DNA from 2 places in the Aeribacillus pallidus genome. Region 1 is predicted to be linked to the other one. Evidence: riboswitches for the same ligand, from Rfam matches in the RefSeq annotation. Region 1 holds a riboswitch; the other holds the start of a gene.
The links. Region 1 has a riboswitch for S-adenosylmethionine ahead of ABES52_RS06620 (sugar ABC transporter substrate-binding protein). Riboswitches for the same ligand answer to the same signal wherever they lie in the genome.

Region 1 (6,094 bases):
GTATAAACAAGTCATTAAAGAGGTAGTTTCGTTTATACAACGGGAAATGACCGATACTCAAGGAGCCTTTTATTCCGCCATTGACGCTGACAGCGAGGGAGAAGAAGGAACGTACTACATTTGGTCGAAACAAGAAGTCATCGACCTTTTGGGACCGAAAGAGGGCGAAGTGTTTTGTGACGTCTTTAATATGACGGAACAAGGGAACTTCGAAGGAAAAAATATATTAAACTTGATTCGCACTTCGTTAGAAAAATTAGCGTCTAATCATAACATTTCCATCGATCAAGTAGAGAAAATTATACAGCAAGGAAAAAAGACCTTATTCGAACGACGACAACAACGTGTGTATCCGCATGTGGATGATAAAGTCTTAACATCATGGAATGGTCTCATGATTGCAGCACTTGCCAAAGCTGGTGCCGCATTAAAAGAAGCCACTTTTCTCCAAATGGCAAACCGTGCGCTTCAATTCATTGAACAACACTTGTGGACCGAATCGGGCTTAAAGGCACGTTACCGCGATGGAGAAGTCAAATACCAAGCATATCTTGACGATTACGCCTTTTTATTGTGGGCGTATGTTGAATTATTCCAAGCTGAAGGTCAGTCAACCTACCTTCACCAAGCTCTTAAGTTGTATCGAGAGATGATGAACCGCTTTTGGGACCCGAATGGAGGCTTTTATTTTACTGATGAAAACGGAGAACAACTACTCGTCCGGGAAAAGCAATGGTACGATGGAGCGATTCCATCTGGAAATGGCATCGCATCGTATCAGTTATGGCGTTTATATAAGCTTACAAATGATGAGCAAATGTTCACCACGGTTAAACAATTGTTACAAGCAGCAGCTAACGAAGTCACCCACTATCCTTCCGGTTATTTATGTACCGTTCAAACGGCCATGGCTCTTAGTCATGGTGGCGAGGAAGTAGTTGTTTCGGGCAAAGACGAACGAAAAGACGAAGAACTTTTTCAGTGGTTGCGGACGAGCTTTCTTCCGTTTACTGTTTTTCAAAAACAAGAAGACGTATCAAAGCAGTGGACCGTTCAAATTTGCCAACAATTTGTTTGTCAACAACCTGTTCATACCGTTGAGGAAGTAAAAAAATATTTTATAAAAAATGAAAAAAATGATTGACACTTTCGCCCATTGAAGGTAATATCTTCATAAAAACTGCATAAGCGTGCTGAACACTCTTATCGAGAGTTGGCGGAGGGAATTGGCCCGATGAAGCCGCAGCAACCGACCGTAATACCGCTGTGAGGCGGGGCACCTAATTTTTAGGGGCCGTGTATATTACACGAAGGCACGGTGCTAAATCCAACAGGAGCATATGAAAAGTTCCTGGGAGATAAGAGGTTTGAAGAATGTGTCCTTCATGCCTCTTTCTTTCGGAAAGAGGCATTTTTATATTTTGAAAGGGGGGTTTGGGAAAAGAACAAAAGCTATGTACTTCTACATAAAAAATAAATAAAGGGAGAGAGTGTGAAGCATGAAAAACATTCAATGGAAATGGCTACTTGTCTTTATTAGTGTTATCTGGTTAGTAAGTGGTTGTACAAACGAACAAGATCAAGTGAGTGCACCAGTAGAAGAAGAGAAGACTTCTGAAACGAAGACAACGAAAACAAGTTCGTCAAGCGAAATCCCGGCAGTGTTTGATCGTCCAATCAAAATCGCGTCTGTCAATCAATTGTCGATCGGGACCTTTACTTCACAATATATTCAAGGGATTAAAGAGCAAGTGGAAGCATTTGGTGGAGAGGTGCAATTTTACAATGCCGATAACGATTTAACGAAAATGGCTTCGCTACTAGATACTGCCATCAACCAGGGAGCGGATGCCATTTTAATTGACCATGGTCGTGCCGACGCTTTGGAAGCAGGTGTAAAAAAGCGCTTGAAAAAGGAATTCCAGTGGTTGCATTTGACAATGATTTGAATCTTCCTGGAGTAACGGTTATTGACCAAGATGATTATAGTTTGGCGTGGAATTCCCTACGGACGTTAGCTCAAGACTTAAATGGGAAAGGAAATATCGTTTATATTTGGGTAGCTGGCTATACGCCAATGGAAAGACGGAATGTGATCTATGAGGCGTTTAAACAAAGATATCCGAATATTCAAGAAATTGCACGATTCGGTACGGCATCTGCCAATACAGCGTTAGATACGCAAGCCCAAATGGAAGCAATTTTACAACAGTATCCAAATAAAGGAGACATCGATGCGGTATTTGCGACATGGGATGAGTTTGCCAAAGGAGCCGTTAAAGCAATCCAACAAGCTGGACGTGATGAGATTAAAGTATACGGCATCGATTTAAGCGATGAAGATTTACAATTGATCCAGCAGCCGAATTCTCCATGGGTAGCAACTACGGCGACAGACCCATCCGAAATAGGACGTATTCAAGTGCGGTTTGCTTATCAAAAGTTAGCAGGGGAAGAAACACCAGATATTTTCTCCGTTACCCCTTACTTAGTGCACAGGAACCAACTGCCTGAACAAACAGTGACGATGAATGACTTACACCAATACATCCCTGGTTGGGGGCAAGCTGAAGTAGCTGTTTCACCATGGATGAAAGCGTTGGAGGAGCGCGTTAAAAATGAGTAAGCTAGAGGTTCTGCAAGTTTGTAAGTCCTTTAATGGAGTTCCGATTTTACAAAATATCAATTTTTCAGTTAAAAGAGGGGAAATTCATGCGCTCATTGGGGCAAATGGTGCAGGAAAAAGTACATTAATGAAAATTTTAGCTGGTGATTACGAAAAAGATGCCGGAGAACTATGGATTGACGGGAGAAAAGTGCACTTTACATCACCCGAAGACGCTTTACAACATGGCGTTGGGATGGTCGTTCAAGAAGTCGATACCGCGCTTGTCCCAACGCTTTCAGTCACAGAAAACGTCTTGCTTCCGTTTCTTACATCGGCTTCCATGCTAATTCGTCCTACTCAATGGAACAAACGAGCAGCCCAACATTTAGATGAAGTGGGTGCATCGATTCAGGTAACGAAACAAGTTTCTGAGTGTACGATATACGAAAAACAACTCATTTTATTGGCTCGAGCGGTGGCTCAACGAACAAACTATTTAATTTTAGATGAGCCGACCGCTCCGTTATCTTCTTATGAAACGGAGAAGTTGTTCGAAGTGATATCACACTTAAAGGAAAAAGGTGTTGGTATCATATTTATTTCCCATCGGTTAAACGAAGTGAAGCGATTAGCCGATCGGGTTACCATTTTACGAGATGGAACTGTTGTTCAAACAGCCTCTACCTCTCAGCTTTCAATAGAGGAAATGATTGAGAAAATGGTGGGGAAGGTAGTAGGCCATAAAAGAAAAACGAAAGAAAAGAAAAAAGAAGTACTTCTATCTATTGATGACCTTTTTGTACCGTCGACCAGTCAAACAGTTCAACTTTCGGTCCATCAAGGGGAAGTCGTCTGTGTAGTCGGGCTCATCGGAGCGGGGAAAAGCGAAACCGCTCGGGCAATTGTCGGAGCGGATCGGGCGGTCGGCTCCATTCAACTATACGGAAACACGTATACCTTTTCTTCACCAGCTGATGCCATTCGTGCTGGCATCTGTCTAGTCCCTGAAGAACGCAGAAAAGAAGGGATTTGGATTGATGAATCGGTCATCCAAAATTTATCGATCCCACAATTGGCTTATGAAAAGAAATGGGTTATCCCTACGTTAAAAGAAAAAGAGGCGATCACCATCATCGAAAAATTACGAATTAGGGCTGCTTCCTTGTACGAGCCATTACGATATTTGAGCGGAGGAAATCAACAAAAGGTCGCGATTGGTAAATGGTTATCCATTCCTGCATCCGTTTACGTATTTGATGAGCCGACGAAAGGAATCGATATCGGGTCAAAAGAAGAAGTGTTTCGCATCATCGAAGAATTAGCTCAAAATGGGAAAGGCATTCTTTATTTTACATCGGATGTGGATGAAGCTTTCGCAATTGCCGATCGTATTTTAATCATGCAAGATGGGGTAATTAAAAATGAGTTGCTGCCAAGTGAAATCGATGTACCAACATTAACGAAGGCAGTATCAGGAGGGATTTAGTCGTGACACAACCCGTCGTAACGAAAGAACAAGTAACCTATAAAAATGGGTTTTCATTGGGCACCTTCTTTAATAAATATGGAACACTTTTGGTTATCGTTGGAATCATTTTCTTTTTTAGTATTACAAACGACCGCTTTTTCACGTATAGCAATTTCACCGATATATTGCGTTCGATCTCGATTGTTACGTTTGTAGCTCTTGGCGTCACATGCTCACTCATTGTCGGCGGCTTTGATTTATCGGTTGGGTCCATTGTTAGCATGAGCACGATTACAAGTGCGGCGATGCTCGTTTGGTATCGGCAAGAGCTTCTTGTCGCCTTAGTCGTTCCCATCTTCGTCGGGCTACTTATCGGGCTGTTCAATAGTTTTGTTGTAATTCGTTTAAGAATCCCAGATTTATTAGGGACGTTAGCGGTCATGTATATCATCAATGGGGTCCATTTAACAGCAACAAAAGGGTATTCCATCTACAATAATATGATGTTAACCAATGGAGAAATGGCACCTGGTAAATTTATCCCTTCATTTTTATTTATTGGTCAAGGAAAATGGTTATCGATTCCGTTTCCCGTTCTTCTCATGCTTGCTGCGGTCATATTTCTTCATTTATTTTTTCGATACACAAAGACAGGCAGATTGCTCTATGTAACGGGCGGCAATCCTGAAGCGGCACGCTTGTCAGGAATTTCGGTGAATCGTTACCGGACCTATGCGTACTTGTTAAGTGCATTTTTTGCTTCGGTTGCCGGTATCGTTTTAGCTGCTAGAGTCGGTACTGGACAAGTGTCAGCAGGAGCTTCCTTATTAATGGATGCCGTCGCTGCTTCTTTTATTGGGTATTCCGTGTTTGGTCAAGGAAAACCAAACGTCATTGGCACGTTTTTCGGGGCAGTGTTAATTGGTGTGTTATTGAATGGACTGACAATGTGGAACGTACCGTATTATGCGATGGATATCTTAAAGGGGAGTATTTTAGTGTTAGCGTTAGCGATTATGTACGTGCAGAAAAAAGGAGTTTTTCATAAATAAGTTAGTAAGCGCTAGAATATCATGTTCTAGCGTTATTTTTTTGATGCACAAACATACATGAGACTAGGTAGAGTTGTCGAAAGTTGTTTTAGAAAAGAAACTGACCAGAAACTGCTTTTGATGTACAATTTTTATTAGAAAATTCAGAAAAATAGGAGGTGCTCCAATGAAGGGGACGATGGAAACGGAATCGCATTCGTCGGTATGCATAAAGGATGAAGTGGCGATAGAGAATACGTTTTTAACGAATAGCTATCGAGTGGATTTACGAACGTTGTCACCTAAACAAAAAGATCGATTTGTAAAATGTTCAAACATTCGTGATTGGAGTATGGTTACGTGGAAAGATGTCGGCAAACCTTATGAAGTGACAACTTATTCTAAAGATCGCTTAGCATGGGAAAAGGAGCACCATCAAACGATGGATCCAAAAACTTCCTGGCAATTTTTTAATCAAGCGTTTCACGAGTGGTTTGTGAAGGATGTACCAAGAGAAATGGACGATAAAAAGAAAGCATTTTTTCGAAGTTTAAAAAGGTTTCGTTTACAAGAAATTCAAACAGCTCTTCAAGATGTCATCCAAATTCATTTATGGAACTATGTGCATCGGGTCGAAGACGGTATTTGGGACCCTCGTGGAAAGCGGGCACTTTTTGAAGGATTAGATGTAACCAAGCCTAAAATCCTTTTTTTAGGTGCGGCGGAAGGATACGAAGGGATGCAATTAGCGGCCATGTATCCCGGTGCTGAAGTCGTATTAGTGGATTACGATGCCTATTGTCGTGATACAAGATTTCAAGACTTTCCTGAATCGTATCCGTTTTTAGGGGGGAATTTGGCAACAGGTGGTAAAAAAGTATACTATAAAAAAGATTTTCACATTGAATATATCGTAGACGATATTCGAAATTTACCATTTGGAAAAGAATTTGATATCGTTCTATCGGTCGGGTTACTCGAACATTT
Region 2 (6,094 bases), on a different contig from region 1:
GTAGGTTAACCTACATTCCTTCCAAAGAGAGAGTATTGGAAATATTTGCACCACCACAATTGACAGAGAGCCAATATTTCACAAATAAATTTGTGCAGGTGATCGGGATGGTTCACAATTTTACCAATAAAGTAGTCGTTATTGGAACAGGTTTTGTCGGTTCCAGCTACGCCTTTGCCTTGTTAAATGAAGGAATTGCTCACGAATTAGTGTTAATTGATGTCAACGAGAAAAAAGCCGAAGGAGATGCCCGCGACTTAAATCATGGGATGCCGTTTGCTCCTTCGCCTATGCTGATTCGCTCAGGTTCATATGATGAGTGCCGGGATGCGGATTTAGTCGTCATTACGGCAGGAGCGAACCAAAAACCTGGTGAGACACGGCTTGATTTAGTCGAAAAAAACGTAGCGATTTTCCAAACGATTATTGAGCAAGTGATGTCCAGTGGATTTAATGGGATTTTACTCATTGCCACCAATCCGGTTGACGTGTTGTCCTATGCTTCTTGGAAATTCTCAGGCTTACCGAAAGAAAAAGTAATTGGTTCCGGAACGATTTTAGATACTGCTCGCTTCCGTTACTTGCTTGGTTCATACTTTCAAGTGGACCCTCGGAACGTGCATGCCTATATTATGGGTGAACACGGTGATACGGAGTTTCCAGTTTGGAGCCATGCAACGATTGGTGGCCAAACATTAAAAGAGTACATGAATGACAACTCGAAAATGAAGGATTTACAACAAATCTTTTTCAATGTTCGCAATGCGGCGTATGACATTATTCATTTAAAAGGGGCTACATATTACGGGATTGCAATGGGACTTGTTCGGATTACAAAAGCGATTTTCCAAAATGAAAATAGCATTTTAACCGTTTCTGCCTTACTTGATGGTTCCTATGGAGAAGAAGATGTTTATCTAGGTGTTCCAGCTATCATTAACCGCCAAGGAATTCGACAAATTATTGAATTACCGCTTAATCCAGAGGAACAGAAACAGCTTCATCATTCCGCAAACACGTTACGCCAAACGATCCAATCCGTTAACATTCGTTAGAAGAGGAGGTATTCCTCTTCTTTTTTCTTTACGAAAATACAGAACCGTCTCTACATACAATGAATTAATGGCACTTTTCACGAAAGGAGAACGGTTATGTATTATCGACTTCCTGTTAAAAAAGAGATGGAACGAAAAAAACGAACGCTCCTTGTTTATGGCGAAGGAACAGTGACCGCTCAACCTGATCAAGCGAAACTCACTTTAGGTGTAAGTACAACCAACGAAAATGTTCAATCCGCCCAACAGGAAAATGCCGTCCGTATGAATCAAGTCATCACATCGATCGTCAATCTTGGAGTCCCTCGTGACGACATCCAAACGTCTCAGTACCGTATCACTCCACAATACGATTATGTGGATGGGAAACGGATTTTCCGCGGATATGAAGTCGTCAACCTCGTCGAAGTCACCGTCGACGATTTAACGATGGTAGGGACGATCCTTGATACCGCCGTCCAGCATGGTGCAAATCAAATCGGCAATATTCAATTTCTCGTTTCCCAACCGGAACAGTACTATCAACAAGCGCTCATACAAGCAGTTCATCAGTCATTCAAAAAAGCTCGAGCGATTGTTTCCGCCATTCGAGTCACGTTAGATGAGACACCCATTTCCATCACTGAGCTGACAGAAGATCGTCCCCTAACACTCGTCAAAGCAGCCACTTACGATACCTATGAAGAAATCACGCCCATTTCACCAGGTACGCTCGACATTACGGCAAAAGTAAAAAGTGAATTTAAGTACTATTAAAAAGAGCTGCTGTATTGGTCAGCTCTTTTTTTCATTTACCTTAAGCACCATTCGAATCGTTTGCAATTGATGCCCGGCAAAATCTTCGGTAAATTCTTTGACCAATTGAAATCCTTTTGCTTCATAAAATGTTCGGCCAATTCGATTTTGCTTTTCAACGTTCACCCATACCTCTTTTACATCAAGTAGTTCTTGTAATCCTCGATTTAATAAAGCCGTTCCGATTCCTTGTCCTTGGTATGCTGGTAACAAATAAATCGCCCCGAGCTCGACTTTTCCATCGGTGACAGGAGAAAAGTTCGCATAACCGACAACCTCCCCATCTTTTTCCGCCACCCAAAGATGGGAATGTTGTAATCTTCGCACCATTTGCTCATCAGAATACGCGTTATGTAAAAAATCATCCTGCACGTGTTTTGGAATGATCCCTGCATAAGTAGCATGCCAACTTTCTCTAGCTACATGCTGTACAGCCGGGATATCTCTTTGTGTCATACGGCGAATCATTTATTAACCTCCTAACTTTTGGAAGTTTAATAAGATTATATAAAATTCCTGTTTATTAGACAATTGATTTGTTTAGAAGTACGTTCGTTCCCCATTCAGACAGGTTAAAAAAAGACTAACCTCCCTACTTAAAGGAAGATTAGTCCTTGCTACACATTAGTTATTTAAATATACCTCTTTCGTGGATTGTACGGGTTTCGCCTTTACAGAAGGAAAATTAAATACAATCGCTAAAGCACCGCAAAGAGCGATTAACATCGGATAGAACGAAAACGGAATAATTTCAAGCGGTGATAACGACGCCATTTGCGCAGCAACTAACAACTGTGCGCCGTATGGAATGATTCCTTGAATGGCACAAGAAAAAATGTCTAAAATACTTGCCGATTTTCGGGCATCAATGTCGTATTGATCTGCAATTTGTTTTGCTAGCGGACCCGCTACAATGATAGAAATCGTGTTGTTGGCTGTCGCGAAATTGGTCGCACTCACCAAACCAGCGATACTAAATTGAGCTCCTTTTGGCGAACGGACATTTTTAGACACCAGGTTGAGTAAAAATTGAATGCCACCGTTATGTTTAATGATTTCTACGATACCACCAATCAACATCGTTAAAATAACGATTTCCGCCATGCCGTTTAATCCTTCAGCCACTTTGCCTACAAAAGTTGACAATGTATAACTACCATCGACCAAGCCAATTGCTCCAGCAAGAACGATCCCACCGGCTAACACCGCGATGACGTTCACACCTGCAATCGCAGCAATCAGCACACCTACATATGGTAACACTTTAACCCATTGGAATTCACCGATGGTCACTTGTACTTCTTGACTGCTTGTGACAAAAATGAAAAGTAAAATCGTCACAATAGCTGCTGGTAACACAATAAAAAAGTTTGTTTTAAACTTGTCTTTCATTTTCGTTTGTTGCGAACGAACGGCAGCAATTGTTGTATCGGAAATAATGGACAAGTTATCACCAAACATGGCACCACCTACAACCGCTGCCATCGCAACGGATAACGAAATCCCGGTTTGCTCCCCTATACCGACGCCAATCGGTGCAAGGGCAGCAATCGTTCCCATCGATGTCCCCATCGATAACGAAATAAAGGCCGCTATTACAAACAATCCAGCGATGATAATATTTTGAGGCAATACTGATAATGCTAAATTAACCGTTGATTCCACAGCCCCCATTCCTTTAGCCGTCGCAGAAAAAGCCCCGGCTAATAAGAAAATCAACACCATAATCATAATATCCGGGTGTCCAGCTCCCTTGGCAAAACGCTCAACTTTGACACCAAACGATTCTTTTCGGTTCATCACTAACGCCACAGCACTAGCAAGTAAAGCCGCTACTAACACCGGCAATTGATAAAAATCTCCAGTCATTACTCCTGAACCAATGAACAATGATAAAAACACCACTAACGGGAATAACGCCAACACACTTCCTTGCTTCTTTTCCAACTTGTTCACTCCTATCTTGTATGTCTCAAATGTAAGTGTTCGGCCAATATAGGTATGAAAAAAGCCCCTTCTTTTTAATAAGAAGAGGCCTTATGTTTATACATAAGTAACACTCTTCTTATCTTTCAAGCATCCGCTTGCTGGATTTGGCACAGCACTCAATAAATGAGTCCGCTGCCGAGACTTCTTCGGGCCAGTCCCTCCATCTCTCTTGATAAGAAGACTTACACTACCACTATTCAACTTACACTTTTATTACTTTAATACGATTAAGTAGAGAAGTCAAATATTTTTTTCGTGTTTTCATAGAAAATTCAATCGGTCCAAATAATGTACTTTATATAACAAAAGGCTGTTTTATTTTTAAAGGCGGCGACTCCAGCGGGAACAAGAAGCCGCAAGGACCCTTACTTGAGCGTAGCGAGGGAAGCGGCCTGCGGCTTCCCCGCGGAAAGCGTCCGCTACAAGCGTAATATATAAATATCAATAGTATCGTTTAACAGACATTCATGCCAATTGCCATTGGCACATCGATGAATAAAATAACAGCAAAAGTTATCCACAGTTATTTTAGGATAGAGCCTAACAAAAAAAATCCACCTCATTACGGTGGAATTATTACTCATTAAAGTGTTACTTATCTTTTTCTTTCAATAATTTCTTTATTTTTTCATCAACATCAAGTTCATCCATCTCTAACGATAAATAGTTATCCATACTGTCAGGAACATATCTAGCAGCCTTGCCGTTTTTGATGTTAAATTTTCCTTGATGAGCTCCTAAAATACCATAATGTTCTTCTTCCAATAACGGAAAATCAGATTTCACACCAAACAATAACACCTTATCATTTTTTTCCATATTGGGTACACCATTAAAAACAACCTTCACCTTTTCTTTTAATTTTTCTTTTGGATAATCTTTAAATTTTTTCCCAACACCTGCTGCTTCTTTTGTAATCATTCCACCAGGTTCAATAAACGTAAGCTCTTGTCCTGCTTTTACATCTCCAGTATATACTTTTGAAACTTTTACATTTACTTTCGTAAATACGACACGATCTTCCCCAACTTCATGATGAACAGAGCTTGTTTCTAAAACCTTTCCTTCAATAATGACTGTTGCATCTTCCATAAGTTCCTCGACATTGTTATATATCTTCTCAAAATCCACTTCTGTCACGACTTCTTCGATCCTTTCATTTCTTGTTACTTCCTCTAGTCTATTTTCCTCTACCGCTACCGATTTGGCAGAAACGGTTAGGGATTCATTTTGGATGTTAAAATGACTTTCATTTATATAAAAAGTTGTTCCTAAAATGATAAAGGCAATCACACCGAAGAGCGTTTTTTTCATATTTCCACTTCCTTTCCAAATTAGTACAGATAATTAATGCCATGGAGATCATCAGCTTGTGAATTGCTTACTTTTCTACCATAACCTAGTTGACACATGATAGCATATGGATTTGAGTTGTTGTGAGCTAATCCAAAAGCATGCCCCATTTCATGAGCAATAGTTCCTTTCCTATCTGTACTATTTAGATTATTAAAGTTAGGATTATTTAATTTAATTTTGTTCCAGCCCCAATTTTCTTGATAAGGGTCTAACTTCGTATCATATTTCCAAAATTCAGTTTCTCCTAACACTCCCATATAACTCGGGTAATAACTTCCTGCGTAAATATCCATAACACTTTGAGACATGGTAGTTGTTTTACGATATGAAATTGGGGTGGTAATTCCGACACGCTCCGTTGTATAAATCCATTCATTCATCGCTTGGTCAATTAAACTTTCATAACTACTTGCCGATGAAGTGATATAATAATACCTTTTATTGTTACCGTAGTTTCCAACCCCTCCATTTAAAACATGATCGTTGTAAGTATTGTAAGCAGATGCACTACTTGGAAGGAAAAGGGTAAATGAAGTACCTAGTAGTGTAATGAATGCAACCATTCTACCTACGTATGTACGGAACATCCGCATGAAATCGCCTCCCACCTTCTATATTTTTTCAAAATAGTAAATATTTAATATAAATTAAGTTTATAATATATTAAATTTTAGTCAATAATAAATACAGAATTTTCTAAAATATTTTATGCGACTTTGATCAATTCATTGAATAAATTTTTTTACCAATTAATCCATCCCTTCAGTTCCATTAAATAATTACAAAAAAGAGGCCGGCCAGTAGCCAACCTCTTTTATATCGTTACATCGCACTTCCGTCCATCTCGATTGCTTGCTCAATGGCTTCTTGAGGTACAACAATGGATTCAATTTCGTTAT

Region 2: linked by a shared signal. The riboswitch ahead of ABES52_RS15980 (Na+/H+ antiporter NhaC family protein) and the one ahead of ABES52_RS06620 (sugar ABC transporter substrate-binding protein) in region 1 are both predicted to bind S-adenosylmethionine.

What each region holds. Positions count from the first base shown of each region.
Region 1 covers NZ_JBCNBW010000027.1:26,233-32,326, reverse strand. The annotation lists gene ABES52_RS06625 (thioredoxin domain-containing protein) at 1-1,144, shown strand, start outside; SAM riboswitch class I at 1,201-1,365, shown strand; partial or broken gene ABES52_RS06620 (sugar ABC transporter substrate-binding protein) at 1,500-2,626, shown strand; gene ABES52_RS06615 (sugar ABC transporter ATP-binding protein) at 2,619-4,094, shown strand; gene ABES52_RS06610 (ABC transporter permease) at 4,097-5,128, shown strand; gene ABES52_RS06605 (class I SAM-dependent methyltransferase) at 5,295-6,094, shown strand, end outside.
Region 2 covers NZ_JBCNBW010000081.1:3,086-9,179, reverse strand. The annotation lists gene ABES52_RS15995 (L-lactate dehydrogenase) at 108-1,055, shown strand; gene ABES52_RS15990 (SIMPL domain-containing protein) at 1,152-1,811, shown strand; gene ABES52_RS15985 (GNAT family N-acetyltransferase) at 1,830-2,318, opposite strand; gene ABES52_RS15980 (Na+/H+ antiporter NhaC family protein) at 2,475-3,797, opposite strand; SAM riboswitch class I at 3,913-4,018, opposite strand; gene ABES52_RS15975 (hypothetical protein) at 4,431-5,153, opposite strand; gene ABES52_RS15970 (matrixin family metalloprotease) at 5,174-5,788, opposite strand; gene ABES52_RS15965 (DUF6612 family protein) at 6,018-6,094, opposite strand, start outside.